Regions from separate parts of the Planococcus sp. NCCP-2050 genome, predicted to be linked through region 2. Evidence: predicted binding sites of a transcription regulator. Region 2 holds the regulator's gene; the other holds the start of a gene.
What was found. Region 2 encodes NrdR, which represses ribonucleotide reductase genes. Its sites were predicted from a motif close to AACACNATATATNGTGTT; they were not measured.

Region 1 (8,349 bases), on a different contig from region 2:
AAGCCCTTTGCTCAGTTCAGCCATATGCTCCAGCTGGGTATCGGTGAAAATCGATTTGACATCAAGTTTTTCCAGGTAGGACTTTCGCAATTGTTTATTCGGCGACGGGATTTCATAGGCCCTGTCAAAGCGTCCTGCACGGTTGATCAAGGCCGGGTCGATTTTCTCCGGATAATTGGTCGTCCCGATGATAAACAAGCCTTCGCGTGATTGTGTGCCGTCTAAGGTATTCAGGAACACGGATCGGGTGAATTCGGGCATGGAATCGATATCTTCAATGACCAGGACGGCAGGGGCTAATCGGGATACAATGCCGAAAACTTCCTGAATCGTATAGCTATTCGTATATTCCGTGATTTGCCAATAGATGACGGGTGCGTTGGTAGAGCCTGTGATGGATTTGACCAGCGTCGTTTTACCGTTGCCTGGAGCCCCGTACAATAAGATTCCCCGTTTATAAGGAACGCCGTACTCTTTGAAAAACTGGCCGCCGTCTTTGAAAAATTCGTCAATCGAGCGGAAAATATCCGTTTTCACCTTTTGTTCAAGTATGACGTCTTCTCGGGAGACAATCGCCATCTCTCCGTAATTCCGGCGCTTCACTCCTTCTTCCGTATCGACAAGGAAAGTGATATTGTTCATTAGGGCTTGGCGCACCATTTCGTTGGCGTGTTCAAGAAATGAAAAGGCATCTTCTACGGACTTGGCAAAGCATTGAAATTCTGGCCAGCTGTTTTCAGAAGATGTGAAAAAAGGTATCTGGGCGAGAGCGACCTCGTGGCTAGGAAAATAAATTAAGCGGTTTTCAAAAGTCTTCTGTATTTTAATATGGCCTTTATCAGTGGCATCAGACACGTTAGTAATTTTGCCGAGAGGTTTGGCTTCATATATATAAGAGAGCGTCTCGTGAGGCAGATCGCCATTTTCCATCATATCGAGAAGATGCGTGCTAAGCTGGTTAATGGGATCTGAGATATCGATCTGCTTCCATGGTCCATTCGAACGATCGTTTAGTATAGAAAAGATCTTTTCTGAAACAATGGAAAAAGCGGCGTAATAAGGAAGAACTTCCTGAACTTCAATCGTATTGGGAAATAGGATGGGTATTTTCATATGTAGCCTCCTGTGATCAAATGATGTCAAGCTGATTCGGTAGAAAAAAAGCCTTTCCGGGATGGAAAGGCTTTTGGATTATGATTTAGACTTGATCTTGCCGGTCCATTGCTTGAAACCGCCTTGCAATTGATATAATTGTGTATAGCCTTGTTTTTTTAGAAATAAAGCTACACGGCCGCTGCGTGCGCCATTTTGGTCGTAAAGGTATACAGGCTTATCAGCGCGGATTTCTTTGTAGCGCTGGCGCAATTGGGATTGCGGCAAGTTGCGTGCCCCTAGAATATGGCCGCCTGCGAATTCTTTCGGTTCACGGACATCAATCAGCTGCGCTTTCCGGTACCCCTCGATAAATTGCTCTTGAGTCAATGTAGTGACAGCTTTCTTGATGCGGTAATAGGAAATAACCGCAAAGATAATGACGATCAATAATACTGCTAAAATAACATACAGAAAATCCATTGTCTTGCCCCTTTCTCTTCTACTTCTATTATAAAAGAAGGAGTGACTCTTATTCAATGGCAATGTTACACTTATTAATGGATTTAGGAGGCGATCTTGTGAAATATGGACGATGGTTTTTTATAAATTCAGGGTATTGCAGCCCTTCTTATAATATGGCGCTTGATGAGGCCTTATTGAATTGGCATAGTGAAGGGTTGATTCCGCCGGTCATCCGGTTCTATGGATGGCAGCCGGCCGCCTTGTCGATCGGTTATTTTCAAAAAGCGGAAACGGAAATTGACTTAGAGCGGGTGAAAGAGCTTGGCCTTGGATTTGTCAGGCGGCCGACAGGAGGCAGGGGAGTTCTGCATGAACATGAACTGACTTATAGCATTATCGTTAGCGAGGACCATCCCGATATGCCTGAAAGCGTCACGGAAGCTTACCGGATTTTAAGCGGCGGATTGCTGGAGGGTTTTAAAAATTTGGACCTCGATGCATATTTTTCAGTCCCGGATACCGCAGAAAAACTGGCAGACCTGAAAAAGCCGAAATCCGCGGTTTGTTTTGATGCACCGAGCTGGTATGAGATGGTCGTCGAAGGGAAGAAAGTGGCAGGCAGCGCTCAAACTCGCCAAAAAGGCGTGATTTTACAGCATGGCGCCATTTTAATCGATCTGGATGCTGAGAAGTTATTGTCTTTATTCCGCTTCTCAGACGCTGAAGCCAAGGAAAAAATGCGGCTTAAAATACCGCAAAAGGCCGTATCGATCAATTCCTTGCGCAGCCATGAAGCGACGATGGACGAGTGCATCGAAGCATTTAAAGAAGGCTTTCGGTCATCTCTCGAAATTGAATTGGAACCATACATATTGACTTTGGAGCAAATGGAATATGTCAAGGGCTTAGAGAAAGAAAAATACGCATCTGATTCGTGGAATTTCAGAGTGTGAGGAGACTTTTGACTCATTTTCAAAATGGAAACCTTGCTGCATTCAGCTTTGCGCGTTTCTTAATCTTTTAACTATAATTTTGTCATTTAAAAAAGTTTCAATATCTAGTATGATGGGAAATGTAATAATACTATATATAGTGTTTGACCCCATATAATATAAAGGAGGAATTGTCAAATGGTTTCCGTTGCACAATCCCAATATACACTTGATCCAAATCTATTAAACAAGGACATTCAGCTTTTTCCGCAAGTTCATGAAATTACGTCGGACATGAAAACAACTCATAAAGGGGTTTCCCGCCTGGTCATGATTGACCGCTATTCTTTTAAGGATACTGCTAAGACAACACTCAAAGCAGGCGATTTTGTCGTGCTTACCGTTAAGGAAGATCCAAAATTCCCTGCGCGCGGCCTAGGCTATATCGTTTCAGTCGATAAGCAAGCGAATACCGCCAAAGTGTGGATTGAGGAAGATTACCGGAGTGCTATCGACAAAGAAGACGAAATCACTAGCGGCATCGTCAATCGCTCGTTGGATGTGATTGAAAAACCTTTAGAGGTTTACTACGAGCAAATCGCGAAACGCAATGCGACTGGACTCGCTTCTGTTGAACAAACAGCTGAAAAACGCCAGGAATGGTTTGAGAAATTCTACAAACAATTAGTGGATCTGAAGTTCATCCCAGCAGGCCGCGTACTTTACGGCGCAGGCGCTGATACGGATGTTACGTATTTCAACTGCTACGTAATGCCATTCGTGGCAGATTCGCGTGAAGGCATTTCCGACCACCGCAAACAAGTGATGGAAATCATGTCGAGAGGCGGAGGCGTCGGAACAAACGGTTCGACTTTGCGGCCTCGCAATACCTTGGCGCGCGGAGTTAACGGCAAATCGTCCGGATCGGTTTCATGGCTTGATGATATTGCGAAATTGACGCATTTGGTGGAGCAAGGCGGATCTCGCCGCGGAGCGCAAATGATCATGCTTGCTGATTGGCATCCGGATATTGCAGAGTTCATCATCTCAAAAATGCAGAATCCTCGCATTCTGCGCTATTTGATCGAAAATACAAATGATGAAACGATTAAAAAATTGGCTCACGAAAAATTAAAATTCAAACCGCTTAGCCAGCAGGAAGAAGCGATGTATCAAGGCATCTTGAATTACCGTGCAATTCCTGGAATGGGCGGGTTCAATGAAAAAATCATGCGCGATGCTGAAACGAAGCTGCGCGACGGCGGAACCTACTCTGTCCATAACGAAGAATTTTTGACAGGTGCAAATATTTCAGTGACGCTGACGGACGATTTCATGAAGGCAGTCGAAGAAGATGCTGATTTTGAACTTCGCTTCCCAGCAGTCGAGTCTTATTCGAAAGAAGAAATGGCCGTTTACAACGAACAATGGCACGAAGTTGGAGATGTCCGCGAATGGGAACGCTTGGGCCATAAAGTCCGTACTTACCGGACAATGAAAGCCCGCGACCTTTGGAACCTGATCAACGTCTGTGCAACTTATTCAGCAGAACCGGGCATTTTCTTTATCGATAATGCCAACGAAAAAACGAATGCCCGTGCATACGGACAAAAAGTCGTAGCTACAAATCCATGCGGCGAACAGCCGCTTGCTCCGTATTCAGTCTGCAACTTGGCAGCTGTGAACTTGGCGCAATTTGCGGATCCGAAAACAAAGCAAGTGGATTTTGAAGCGTTGAAAGAAACAGTACGCGTCGGCGTTCGCATGCAAGACAACGTAATCGACGCAACGCCTTATTTCCTTGAAGAAAACCGGGTGCAGGCTTTAGGCGAACGCCGTGTTGGCCTTGGCGTCATGGGACTTGCTGATTTACTGATCTACTGCGATAAGGAATATGGTTCTCCGGAAGGCAATGAATTAGTCGATGAAATCTTCAAGACGATTGCCATCGCAGCCTATGAACAATCAACTGAGCTTGCAGCAGAACGCGGAAGCTTCCCGTTCCTAGTCGGCAACACAGATGAAGAAACAGCTGCGCTTCGCAAAGCCTTTACTGAAACTGGCTTTATGCAAGGCATGCCGGAAGAAGTCCGCCAAGGCATCTTGGAAAACGGAATCCGGAATTCTCATTTATTGACGGTTGCGCCGACAGGGTCTACCGGAACAATGGTGGGTGTTTCAACTGGTCTGGAACCTTATTATTCATTCACATACTACCGCAGCGGCCGTCTCGGCAAGTTTATTGAAGTAAAAGCGGATATTGTCCGTGAATACTTGAAAAACAATCCGGATGCAGATGAAGAAAATCTTCCGAAAGCATTTGTTACGTCGATGGATCTAGCTCCGGAAGCGCATGCGGATGTCCAGTGCATCATCCAGCGCTGGATCGATTCGTCCATCTCGAAAACGGTCAATGCACCACGCGGCTATACAGTCGAGCAAGTGGAAGGCGTTTATGAGCGTCTCTATAAAGGCGGTGCTAAAGGCGGAACGGTGTATGTAGACGGAAGCCGTGATTCACAAGTTCTGACTTTGAAAGCGGAAGAAAACACATTTGAAGAAGATCACCAGGAAGATGTTAAAGGGAAACGTCCAATCGTCCTTATTGATACCATTCAAGATTTGCGTTCAACAAACGTGACAATCGGTTCTGAAGTAGGCGACACTTGCCCTGTCTGCCGAAAAGGGACTGTTGAAGAAATGGGTGGCTGCAATACCTGCACAAACTGCAATGCGCAGCTGAAATGCGGATTGTAAGTTCAATTCATAAATTTTCAGAAGCGGTGGCTCATGCCACCGCTTTTTTTTTTTTGCCGAATTTCATTTAAAAAATAAAAACAGATAGAATGGCATTTGCAATTATAAATGTAACTTATTACATAAGGGTATTTAAAAAATCAAAAAACGAAACAAGAAAGGAACGAAAATGGGAAGAAGTTGCTCGAATGGAGGCTTGTGATAAAATAAAAAGGGTGAGGCAGGAGAGGAGTGCTTGGAATGAAAGTTTTATGTTTGAACGGTCCGAACTTAAACCGCTTAGGCAAACGTGAAAAAGAAGCTTACGGGACATTTACACTGGCCGAGCTGGAAGCTGAATTAATGGAATTTTCCGTCCGAAACGGCATAACGTTGGATTGCCGGCAATCGAACCATGAAGGGATTCTAATCGATTGGATCCACGATGCGGCGGATGACGGGACAGAAGGAATCGTCTTAAACGCAGGGGCATATACGCACACAAGCGTTGCAATCCGGGATGCAATTGCATCAATAGAAGTACCAGTAATCGAAGTACATATTTCAAATGTTTATAAACGGGAAGAATTCCGGCACCACTCCTATATTGCACCGGTAGCTGCCGGACAGATCACAGGATTTGGAAAAGACGTATATAGACTTGGCTTGCAGGCTTTATTATTTCGAAACTAGAGGGGAATGGCGAAATTGAAATTACAAAAATTGCGCAATGAAATGGCAAAGCAAAACATCGAAGCATTATTGGTCACCAGTTCTTATAACTTACGGTACATAACAAACTTTACGGGATCTGCAGGATTGGCGCTTGTGACGAAGGAACAGGCATTTTTTATCACAGACTTCCGCTATACGGAGCAAGCATCCGAACAAGTGACGGAATTTGAAGTTGTTCAAGCAAAAACGAATCTACTCGAAGAAGCAGCTGGAAAAGCGAAAGAGCTCGGCATCAAATCGCTGGCTTTTGAACAAGATTACGTGACTTATTCTTCTTATCTTCAATATCAGGAAAAAATGGCTGCAGAATTAAAGCCAGTCAGTGGCTTGATTGAAAAAATCCGCATGATCAAAACGCCGGAAGAAGTCGAGATCTTAAAAGCTGCAGCAAAAATTGCGGATGATGCTTTTGAACATATTTGCGGTTTTATCAAAGCAGGACAAACGGAACTTGAAATTTCAAATGAACTGGAATTCTTCATGCGCAAACAAGGCGCGACGTCTTCATCATTTGATACGATTGTCGCCTCAGGCCTTCGTTCTGCATTGCCGCACGGTGTTGCGACAGACAAAGTCGTCGAACAAGGAGATATGATTACGCTTGATTACGGAGCGCTCTATAACGGCTATATTTCTGACATCACCCGTACAGTTGCGGTAGGAGAACCTTCTGAAAAAATGAAGGAAATCTACCAAATCGTCTTGGATGCACAAGTGCTTGGCGTTGAAAAAATCGGGCCGGGAATGACTGGAATTGAAGCGGATGCAATTGCGCGTGACTACATCAAGTCCAAAGGCTACGGCGAAGCATTTGGCCATTCTACGGGACATGGCATCGGGCTTGAAGTCCATGAAGGTCCTGGGTTATCATTTAAATCACAGACGGTGCTTGAGCCAGGCATGGCTGTAACAGTGGAACCGGGAATTTATCTTCCGGGAATTGGCGGAGTACGCATCGAAGATGATATACTAATTACCGAGTCAGGAAACGTACGATTAACTAACTCCACAAAAGAGCTACGCATTTTATAACAAACGGAGGAACTCAAATGATTTCAGTAAACGATTTTAAAACAGGAGTAACAATTGAAGTGGATGGCGGAATTTGGCGCGTTATGGAATTCCAGCATGTAAAACCTGGTAAAGGTGCAGCATTTGTCCGCTCGAAACTGCGTAATTTACGTACAGGCAGCGTAACGGAAAAAACGTTCCGTGCCGGCGAAAAAGTGGCAAAAGCCCAGATTGATAACCGCAAAATGCAATATCTATATGCAAATGGCGATGAGCATGCTTTCATGGATACAGAAACTTATGATCAAATCGAATTGAACGAAAAAAACATCGAGTATGAATTGAAATTCTTGCAGGAAAACATGGAAGTTCAAGTTATCCAGTTCCAAGGAGAAGTTTTGGGCGTTGAATTGCCGAACACGGTCGTATTGGAAGTTGCTGAAACTGATCCTGGCATCAAAGGCGATACAGCTAGCGGCGGATCAAAACCAGCTAAGCTTACTACTGGATTGATTGTACAAGTACCATTCTTCATCAACGAAGGCGATCATTTGATCATCAACACAACAGACTCTTCATACGTATCACGCGCACAATAAGCTTGAAAAATGTGTGGCGACCCGTGTTGCGACACTAGCAAGGTCTCTAGTTCCATTTATGCACTAGAAATATTAAGCAATGGCGCAATGGAGCTATTCTTACTAAAAAAATCCGGCCTCTTCCTATAGAGGCCTTTTTTTAAATGTCCATCAGGCTATTTCCAAACCATTCAAAAAAGTCTAAAATGGTAGAGTAGTTCATTACATACATAAAAGGGAGTTGGATACATTGAAAATTCAAGAAATCCGAGAAATCATTAAATTAGTGGATAATTCTTCAATTGATGAATTCACATATGAATCTGAAGGCACGAAAGTGAAGTTGAAGAAAAGCGGCGGCACAGTAAGCTCTTCAGCGCCTGCCCAAGTGTCGGCACCTGCAGCTGAACCGGCGGCTCAAACAGCAACCGCGCCAGTTTCAACTCCTGCACCTGCAGCAAAAGCGGAGGAATTGATTTCTGAGGAAACTCCTGAAGTTCCAGCAGCCCAAGACGAGAATCTGCACAAAATCCTTTCTCCGATGGTTGGTACATTCTATCAGTCGCCATCTCCTGAAGAAGAAGCATACGTCCAGCCGGGTACAAAAGTATCTGCTGATCAAGTCGTGTGCATCGTAGAAGCGATGAAATTATTCAATGAAATTGAAGCGGAAGTGGATGGGGAAATTGCTGAGATTCTTGTCAAAGACGGCCAGCTAGTCGAATACGGCCAACCTTTATTCCTCGTCAAAACGAAGTGAGGAGGGGAATGGCCATGAAAAAAGTTTTAATAGCAAACCG
Region 2 (8,349 bases):
AGCAGGCTCCAGCATTTCGTCGATAAGATTCTGGTCGTCAGTGTTACTGAAGAAAATCAGCTGAAGCGGTTGATGGAACGGAATAGTTTGACCGAAAAAGAAGCGCGTGCGCGCATCGCTTCTCAGTTGCCAATGTCGGTGAAAGAAGAAGGGGCTGATGCCGTAATTTATAATAACGGCACGTTCGATGAAACGAAATGGCAGCTGAACCGCATCTTGGACATTTGGCGCGAGGAATTGTCAGGAGAGTAATGAGGAAACAGATATGTTTAAATTGCATCTAAGCAGCCGTTCTACGGCTCTTCTACATGCTGAAAACCACGCTATAAGCGTGAAAGATCTAAACCGGGTGCCTGTCGCCCGGCTTTTTTTATTGGGATAGATTTAAAGGTTCCATAAAACAGTAAATGTGTTATACTATATAAGAAATTAAAAATTAACAGTATGACTTATTTAAATGGGGGTCTCATAAAATGACAATTTCTATTGCGATTAACGGATTTGGCCGTATTGGCCGCATGGTTTTCAGACAGGCAATTTTAATGGATGACATTAAAATCAGTGCTGTAAACGCTGGTTACCCTGCTGAAACTCTCGCGCATCTCATTAAGTATGACACAAATCACGGCACCTTTGCGGGTGACGTCTCTTCCGAGGAAGACGCATTAATCGTTAACGGCAAACGAGTTCAACTCGTTAACGAAAGAGATCCTTTGAATCTCCCGTGGAAAGAAATGGACATCGACATCGTTATCGAAGCAACTGGAAAATTCAATTCCCGTGAAAAAGCGGCACTTCATTTAGATGCGGGAGCTCGTAAAGTCATATTGACTGCACCAGGAAAAGATGAAGACATTACCATCGTGATGGGTGTCAATGAAGACAAATTCAACGTCGACGAACATAGCATCATCTCGAATGCAAGTTGCACAACCAACTGCCTTGCGCCTGTCGCAAAAGTATTGAATGATGCATTTGGCATCGAAAATGGCCTTATGACTACCGTCCATTCTTTTACGAATGACCAGAAAAATTTAGACAATCCGCATAAAGATTTGAGACGTGCGCGTGCGTGCAGCCAGTCGATTATCCCTACTTCTACAGGCGCTGCGAAAGCGCTGTCATTAGTATTGCCGGAACTTGAAGGGAAACTTCATGGAATGGCGCTTCGTGTACCGACTCCAAACGTTTCGCTAGTGGATTTAGTCGTAGATTTAGAGCGGGATGTGACGGTGGACGAAGTGAACGAAGCCTTTATCAAAGCTTCAGAAGAAGGTTTGGATGGGATTTTGGCTTTGACAATGGAACCATTGGTATCCGTGGACTTCAACACGAACCCGAAATCTGCTGTGATTGATGGTCTTTCCACAATGGTGATCGGCAAACGAAAAGTGAAAGTTTTAGCTTGGTATGATAACGAGTGGGGCTATTCAGCCCGCGTCATCGACTTAACAAAAAAAGTGGCCGATGCATTGGTCTTCGCTGAAGCTTGATTGAAAATACCGCGTTTCTGCTTCAGAAACGCGGTATTTCTTTGTCTTTGGCCAGTCTAGGAATCACCGAAAAAAACTTGCGTTAAATTTATTGCATTTAGAACAGATACACCTTATACTAACATTCGTAGTTGAAAAATTAACTACCAGCTTCTATGTTTTCAGGAAACTTGATGAAGGCATTAGGGAGCATGTGTTTTATTCACATGACTGCTTAAAGGGTTAGGACCTCTTTGGACTAACTTTCCCCCGTGGTAGTCAACTTTGAATATTTTGAGCACGAAAACAAAATGATATCAAAGGGGGAAACGAACCATGGAAACAATGGGACGTCACGTAATTGCAGAACTTTGGCAGTGTGATTTTGACAAATTAAACGATATGGATTATATCGAACAAACTTTTGTTGATGCAGCACTGAAATCCGGAGCGGAAATTAGAGAAGTAGCTTTTCACAAATTTGCACCTCAAGGTGTAAGCGGAGTTGTAATCATTTCTGAATCGCATTTGACAATCCACAGTTTTCCGGAACACGGTTATGCAAGTGTAGATGTTTATACTTGCGGCGATCTTGATCCGACTATTGCAGCGGAGTATATCGCTAAGGCGCTTAACTCACAAGCGAGTGAAGTTACCGAATTGCCACGCGGCATGGGTCCAGTTGGTACTGGAGAAACAAAAGTTTCAGTAACTGTATAATCCATTATTTTGAAAAACATCAAGCAGGGGATAAATTCCTCTGCTTTTTCTATTTTCCCAAAGAAATTTTGTTATACTAGAAAAAACAGATAGAAAGTTTAGGGAGATGTCGAAATGAAATGTCCGGCTTGCCAGCACAATGGTACACGCGTAGTTGATTCGCGGCCAGTTGATGATATGAAGTCCATAAGAAGGCGCAGGGAATGTGAAGCTTGCGGCTATCGTTATACGACGTTCGAAAAAGTGGAAGAGATGCCGTTGATTGTTGTGAAAAAAGACGGGTCGCGTGAAGAATTTAGCCGCGAGAAAGTTCTACGAGGCTTGATCCGTGCTTGTGAAAAACGTCCAGTGCCGCTTGAAGTGCTTGAAAGCGTTGTATTCGATATTGAAAAAGACCTTCGGCGCCAGGGAAATGCTGAAGTAAAATCAGAAGAAGTCGGTGAGTTGGTCATGGACCGTTTAGCTGGCATCGATGAAGTCGCTTATGTTCGATTTGCATCGGTCTATCGCCAGTTTAAAGACATTACTGTATTTATCGATGAGTTGAAGGATTTATTAAAAAAGAGTCCGGATGATAAGAAGTCCGAGTAAGGCGGTGAATCATGACAGCTATGTATAAAGAACTCCAGCCTGCAGATTCTTTCCGAATTCTTATGCCGTATCCGTTTTCGAATTATGACCGTCAGCTGCTGACGCTCCTCTATCAGCCGCTTGTCGGTGCAGAAGCCATCGCTTTTTACTTGACGCTTTGGGCGGAAGGGGAAGAAAGCGCGGATGAAGCGACGCATTATATGTTAATGAATACGCTCGGTGTCTCCATTTCGCGGATTTTCGAATCGCGGATCCAATTGGAAGCGATCGGCTTATTGAAAACGTACCGCAAAGACCAAGAAAACCGTTCATTTGTCTACGAGCTTTGTCCGCCGCTCGATCCGAAAAGTTTTTTTGCAGATCCGCTGCTGTCCATGTTCCTTTTCAGTAAAGTGGGGGAAACGACGTACCGCAAAGTAAGAGACCGGTTTGTGGTCCATCGGGAAATCATGGAAGGCTATGCGGAAGTATCCCGGACATTTACGGATATTTTCCAGCCGGTCCATGCGAAAGCGGGCTATCCGTCCCAAACGGATAATTTGCAGGAACGCAAAAAAGGTTCTTATGAAGCTGAAGGGGAATTTGATTTTTCATTATTGCGCCAAGGTCTGTCTGAACAGTTGGTGCCGCATAAAGTGCTGACGGCGAGCATCCGGGAACTCATCGCGAAACTCGCATTCCTGTATAGCTGGGGTCCCCTCGAAATGCAGAAAGTCATTTTGCTCGCAATTGACGATGATTATAAATTGACGCTTGAGAGTTTAAAGAAAGCGGCAGCTGATTATTATAAATTGACCGTAGCTACGACGGCCCCTCAATTGGTTCAAGTGAAGAAACAGGAAGCTCCGAAAAAGGAAGCACCGAAAACAAAAGAAGATGAGTTGATCGATTACCTCGAATCGGCTTCTCCGGTTGAAGTGTTAAGAGACATTGCGAATGGCAAGGAGCCATTGCCGGCAGATGTCCAGTTGGCGAATCAACTCGTCATCCAGCACGGCATGGAGCCTGCTGTCGTCAATGTCCTCCTGCAGTATGTCCTGTTGCGGACGGATATGAAATTGACAAAGGCGTACGTTGAAAAGCTCGCGTCCCATTGGCTCCGTAAGAACGTTAAAACGGCGAAGGAAGCGATGGATCTTGCGCGTATCGAACACGAACAGTATTTGAAATGGAAATCGGAAGGATCTCCGGCAGCGAAAACGAGAAGCTCTTCTTCCAGCCGGAAACCGGTAAGGGAAGAGAAACTGCCGGAATGGTTTTATAAGAAAGACGATGTTCAGCCAGCGAAAGAGGCGGAGAACACGGAAGACCTCGAAGCGGCAAAACAAAAACTATTAGCGAAATATGCGATGAAGAAAGGTAAGGGTGATTAAATGGAACCGATCCGGGAGACCTTAAAACGTGTCGTAAATGCCCCTGCTTTTTCCGAGCGCTATAATGCGATGCGGCAGGAAGTATTGGAGCATCCAGGCGTTCAGCATTTTTTAGATGAACATTCTTCGGAAATTGATAAAAGCATCGTCGACAAAGGCATGGGCAAACTCTATGAATACATCGACCAATCCCATGACTGCAATAAATGCCCGAGCCTTGGTGCCTGCATCAACCACCTGAAAGGCTTTGAACCGAATTTGGTTCTTGAGCGCAGCAATATCGGCATTTCGTACACGCCGTGTCGCCTGAAAAACGAGCACGACAACAAACGCCGGGCGTCATCATTGATCCACAGCATGTATATGCCGAAAGAAGTCATGGAAGCGACGTTGTCCGGTTTTGAATTGGATGCGAGCCGCTTAGAAGCGTTTAATGCCGTCGATTCCTTCCTGGATGCTACCAAGGGTCCCGGGGAGCTGCCGGAAAAAGGTTTGTACATTTACGGCAAGTTCGGCATCGGCAAATCCTATTTGTTGAGTGCGGTGGCAAATGCGTTAGCCGAAAAGAACATTAAATCGGTTTTGGTGTTCGTCCCTGAATTCATGCGTGAAATGAAACAGGCAATCGGCGACCAGACCTTGCAGGAAAAAGTGGATTATGTCAAAAAGGCGGATGTCTTGATGTTGGATGATATCGGAGCAGAAGCGATGTCGAGCTGGACGCGCGATGAAGTGCTCGGCACGATTCTCCATTACCGGATGGCTGAAAAGCTGCCGACTTTCATGACATCGAATTTCAGTTATTCGGAACTTCAGCATCATTTGACGTATTCACAGCGCGGCGAAAAAGAAGATTTAAAAGCGGCGCGTGTAATGGAGCGCATACGTGCCTTGACGGCTCCGGTTATGTTGGACGGACGAAACCGACGAATTTAATCAAACAAGGTGTTGTCTTTTTAAAGTTTTCGTCGTATAGTAAAAACAATCGATACTAAATAATGCGTTGACAAGGACAAGAGTGGATTTGTACGGCTTATAGAGAGAGAAGCCCCGGCTGAAAGCTTCTTAGTACGGCAAACACACTTACCACCTTTGAGCAGCAATTGTGAAATTCTTCAGTAGCAATTGACGGTACCGGCCCGTTAGCCGATGCAGAGCTTCATTTTGAATTGGATTCGTCCGTTCAAGATAGAAGAAGGGTGGAACCACGAACTTAAGCTTCGTCCCTTTGGGATGAGGCTTTTTTTTATTGGTTTCATTTAGGGCAAACATCTTGGAAGCCGCGAACTAAGGCTAGATGTTCGGCCTAGAACATAAAAAAGGAGAGAGCAGAATGTCAGACATGATTCAATTAACATTCCCAGACGGTGCAGTAAAGGAGTTTCCAAAAGGCACAACAACTGAAGAAATTGCTCAGTCAATCAGCCCAGGCCTTCGCAAGAAAGCACTTGCTGGTAAAGTAGGCGAGCATCTGGTTGATTTGAAATCACCGATTGCAGAAGACGGCAGCATTGCGATCATCACGCCGGAATCGGATGAAGCTTTGGAAATCCTTCGCCATTCATCTGCGCACCTACTGGCACAAGCGATCAAACGCATTTACAAAGATGCGAAACTTGGAGTCGGTCCGGTCATCGAAAACGGCTTCTACTACGATATCGATACAGCAGAATCGATTTCAGCAGAAGACTTGCCGGCTATCGAAAAAGAAATGAAGAAAATCATTAACGAAAACATTGAAATCGTCCGCCATGACGTTTCGCGCGCAGAAGCTCAAAAACGCTTTGCTGCGATCGAAGATCCGTATAAATTGGAGCTTTTAGAAGCGATTCCTGAAGATGAGCAAGTATCGATCTATGAGCAAGGCGAATTTTTCGATCTTTGCCGCGGAATCCATGTGCCATCAACTGGCAAATTAAAAGAATTCAAATTGCTGAGCGTGGCGGGTGCATACTGGAGAGGCGACAGCGACAATAAAATGCTGCAGCGCATCTACGGCACTGCTTTCTTCAAAAAAGAGGATTTGAAAGCGCATCTTGAAATGCTTGAAGAAGCGAAAGAACGCGACCACCGCAAAATCGGGAAAGAATTGAACTTATTCATGAATTCTCAAAAAGTGGGCCAAGGCTTGCCGATGTGGCTGCCAAAAGGCGCGACTATCCGTCGCATCATCGAACGCTATATCGTTGATAAAGAAGAAAGCTTAGGATATGACCATGTTTATACTCCGGTTATGGGAAGCGTGGATCTTTATAAAACAAGCGGCCACTGGGACCATTACCAGGATGATATGTTCCCGGTCATGCAAATGGACAACGAGGAATTGGTTCTTCGCCCAATGAACTGCCCGCACCATATGATGATTTTCAAACAAGGCATCCATTCATATCGCCAGCTGCCGATCCGCATCGCGGAACTAGGCTTGATGCACCGCTACGAAATGTCTGGTGCATTGTCTGGATTGCAGCGTGTTCGCGGCATGACATTGAACGACGCACACATTTTTGTACGCCCGGACCAAATCAAAGAAGAATTTAAACGCGTTGTCAACTTAGTGATCGATGTTTATAAAGACTTTGATCTTAAAGATTATTCTTTCCGCGTTTCCTACCGCGACCCGGCAGACAAAGAGAAATACTTTGACGACGATGCAATGTGGGAACGTGCGCAATCCATGCTGAAAGAAGCAATGGACGATCTTGGACTGGATTACGTGGAAGTAGAAGGCGAAGCAGCATTCTACGGTCCGAAACTTGATGTCCAAGTCAAAACAGCTCTAGGCAAAGAAGAAACACTTTCAACTGTCCAGCTGGATTTCTTGCTTCCTGAGCGCTTCGACCTGACTTATATCGGAGAAGATGGCAAACAGCACCGTCCAGTCGTTATCCACCGCGGCGTTGTTTCGACTATGGAACGTTTTGTTGCTTTCTTGATCGAAGAATACAAAGGGGCATTCCCGACTTGGCTGGCTCCAGTTCAAGTGGAAGTGATTCCGGTATCGCTCGATGCACACAGCGACTACGCGAAAAACGTCCAAGAGAAATTGCAATCTCATCGATTGCGCGTCGATATCGACGAACGTGATGAGAAGCTTGGCTACAAAATCCGCGAAGCGCAGATGCAAAAAGTTCCTTATATGCTGGTTCTTGGAGACCAGGAAGTTGAAAACGGTTCGGTCAACGTCCGCAAATACGGCGAACAGAAATCCGAAAGCATGCCGTTTGACGATTTCTTGAAAATGATTCAAGGTGAACTTCGCTAAAGTGTTGACATGCCTTTAGGTGCATGGTATTATGAATAAGGTTATAGAATACTTATATGTGCAAGCAGGAGCACCCGCTTCTCACCTGATCGACCAGTTGTTGGCAGGTAGACACGATTTTGACTTTATCACGCTGCGGCGTGCTGTCATAAATTGCGGGTGGGCCGAACGAGGCCCATCCGCTTTTGTTTTGGATCGGACCTGTAAGCCGACATGGTCGGTTACACATGTTAAGCTATTCGCGACACTATCCGGAGGTGGATTAATATTAGCAAAGACATCAATGTAAATGAAGGTATTCGTGCACGTGAGTTACGGGTTATTGATCAGAACGGTGAGCAACTCGGTATTAAAACACGTAACGAAGCACTTGAAATTGCTGCACGTGTCAACTTGGATCTTGTACTAGTGGCTCCTCAAGCTAAGCCGCCGGTCGCACGTATCATGGACCATGGTAAATTCAAGTTCGAACAGCAAAAGAAAGACCGTGAAATTCGTAAAAATCAAAAAGTGATCGTAGTGAAAGAAGTGCGTTTGAGCCCTTCAATCGACGAACACGATTTTAACACGAAACTTCGCAATGCGATTAAGTTCCTTGAAAAAGGGGACAAAGTCAAAGCTTCAATCCGCTTTAAAGGCCGTGCGATCACGCACAAAGAAATCGGACAGCGCGTCCTTGAACGCTTCGCAGAAGCATGCAAGGAAGTTGCGACGGTTGAACAGCGCCCTAAAATGGATGGCCGCAGCATGTTCTTGATGCTTGCGCCAGTTAACGAAAAAGAATAACAGATCAATTGTTTAGGAGGAACTCGAAATGCCGAAAATGAAAAGCCACCGCGGTGCGATGAAACGTTTCAAGAAAACTGGAACTGGTAAAGTAAAACGCAACCGTTCACACACAAGCCACTTATTTGCAAACAAATCGACTAAG

Region 1: a site for NrdR is predicted at 2,637-2,654, ahead of NFU07_RS00325 (vitamin B12-dependent ribonucleotide reductase). Genes of this name have one in related genera too.

Annotation. Positions count from the first base shown of each region.
Region 1 covers NZ_BRCX01000001.1:61,964-70,312, forward strand. The annotation lists gene NFU07_RS00310 (AAA family ATPase) at 1-1,113, opposite strand, end outside; gene NFU07_RS00315 (rhodanese-like domain-containing protein) at 1,192-1,575, opposite strand; gene NFU07_RS00320 (lipoate--protein ligase family protein) at 1,674-2,510, shown strand; gene NFU07_RS00325 (vitamin B12-dependent ribonucleotide reductase) at 2,688-5,246, shown strand; gene aroQ (type II 3-dehydroquinate dehydratase) at 5,487-5,918, shown strand; gene NFU07_RS00335 (M24 family metallopeptidase) at 5,925-6,992, shown strand; gene efp (elongation factor P) at 7,010-7,570, shown strand; gene accB (acetyl-CoA carboxylase biotin carboxyl carrier protein) at 7,800-8,309, shown strand; gene accC (acetyl-CoA carboxylase biotin carboxylase subunit) at 8,324-8,349, shown strand, end outside.
Region 2 covers NZ_BRCX01000003.1:135,189-143,537, forward strand. The annotation lists gene coaE (dephospho-CoA kinase) at 1-252, shown strand, start outside; gene NFU07_RS12220 (glyceraldehyde-3-phosphate dehydrogenase) at 474-1,493, shown strand; gene speD (adenosylmethionine decarboxylase) at 1,809-2,192, shown strand; gene nrdR (transcriptional regulator NrdR) at 2,307-2,783, shown strand; gene NFU07_RS12235 (replication initiation and membrane attachment family protein) at 2,795-4,156, shown strand; gene dnaI (primosomal protein DnaI) at 4,157-5,092, shown strand; T-box leader at 5,151-5,387, shown strand; gene thrS (threonine--tRNA ligase) at 5,490-7,418, shown strand; gene infC (translation initiation factor IF-3) at 7,698-8,204, shown strand; gene rpmI (50S ribosomal protein L35) at 8,233-8,349, shown strand, end outside.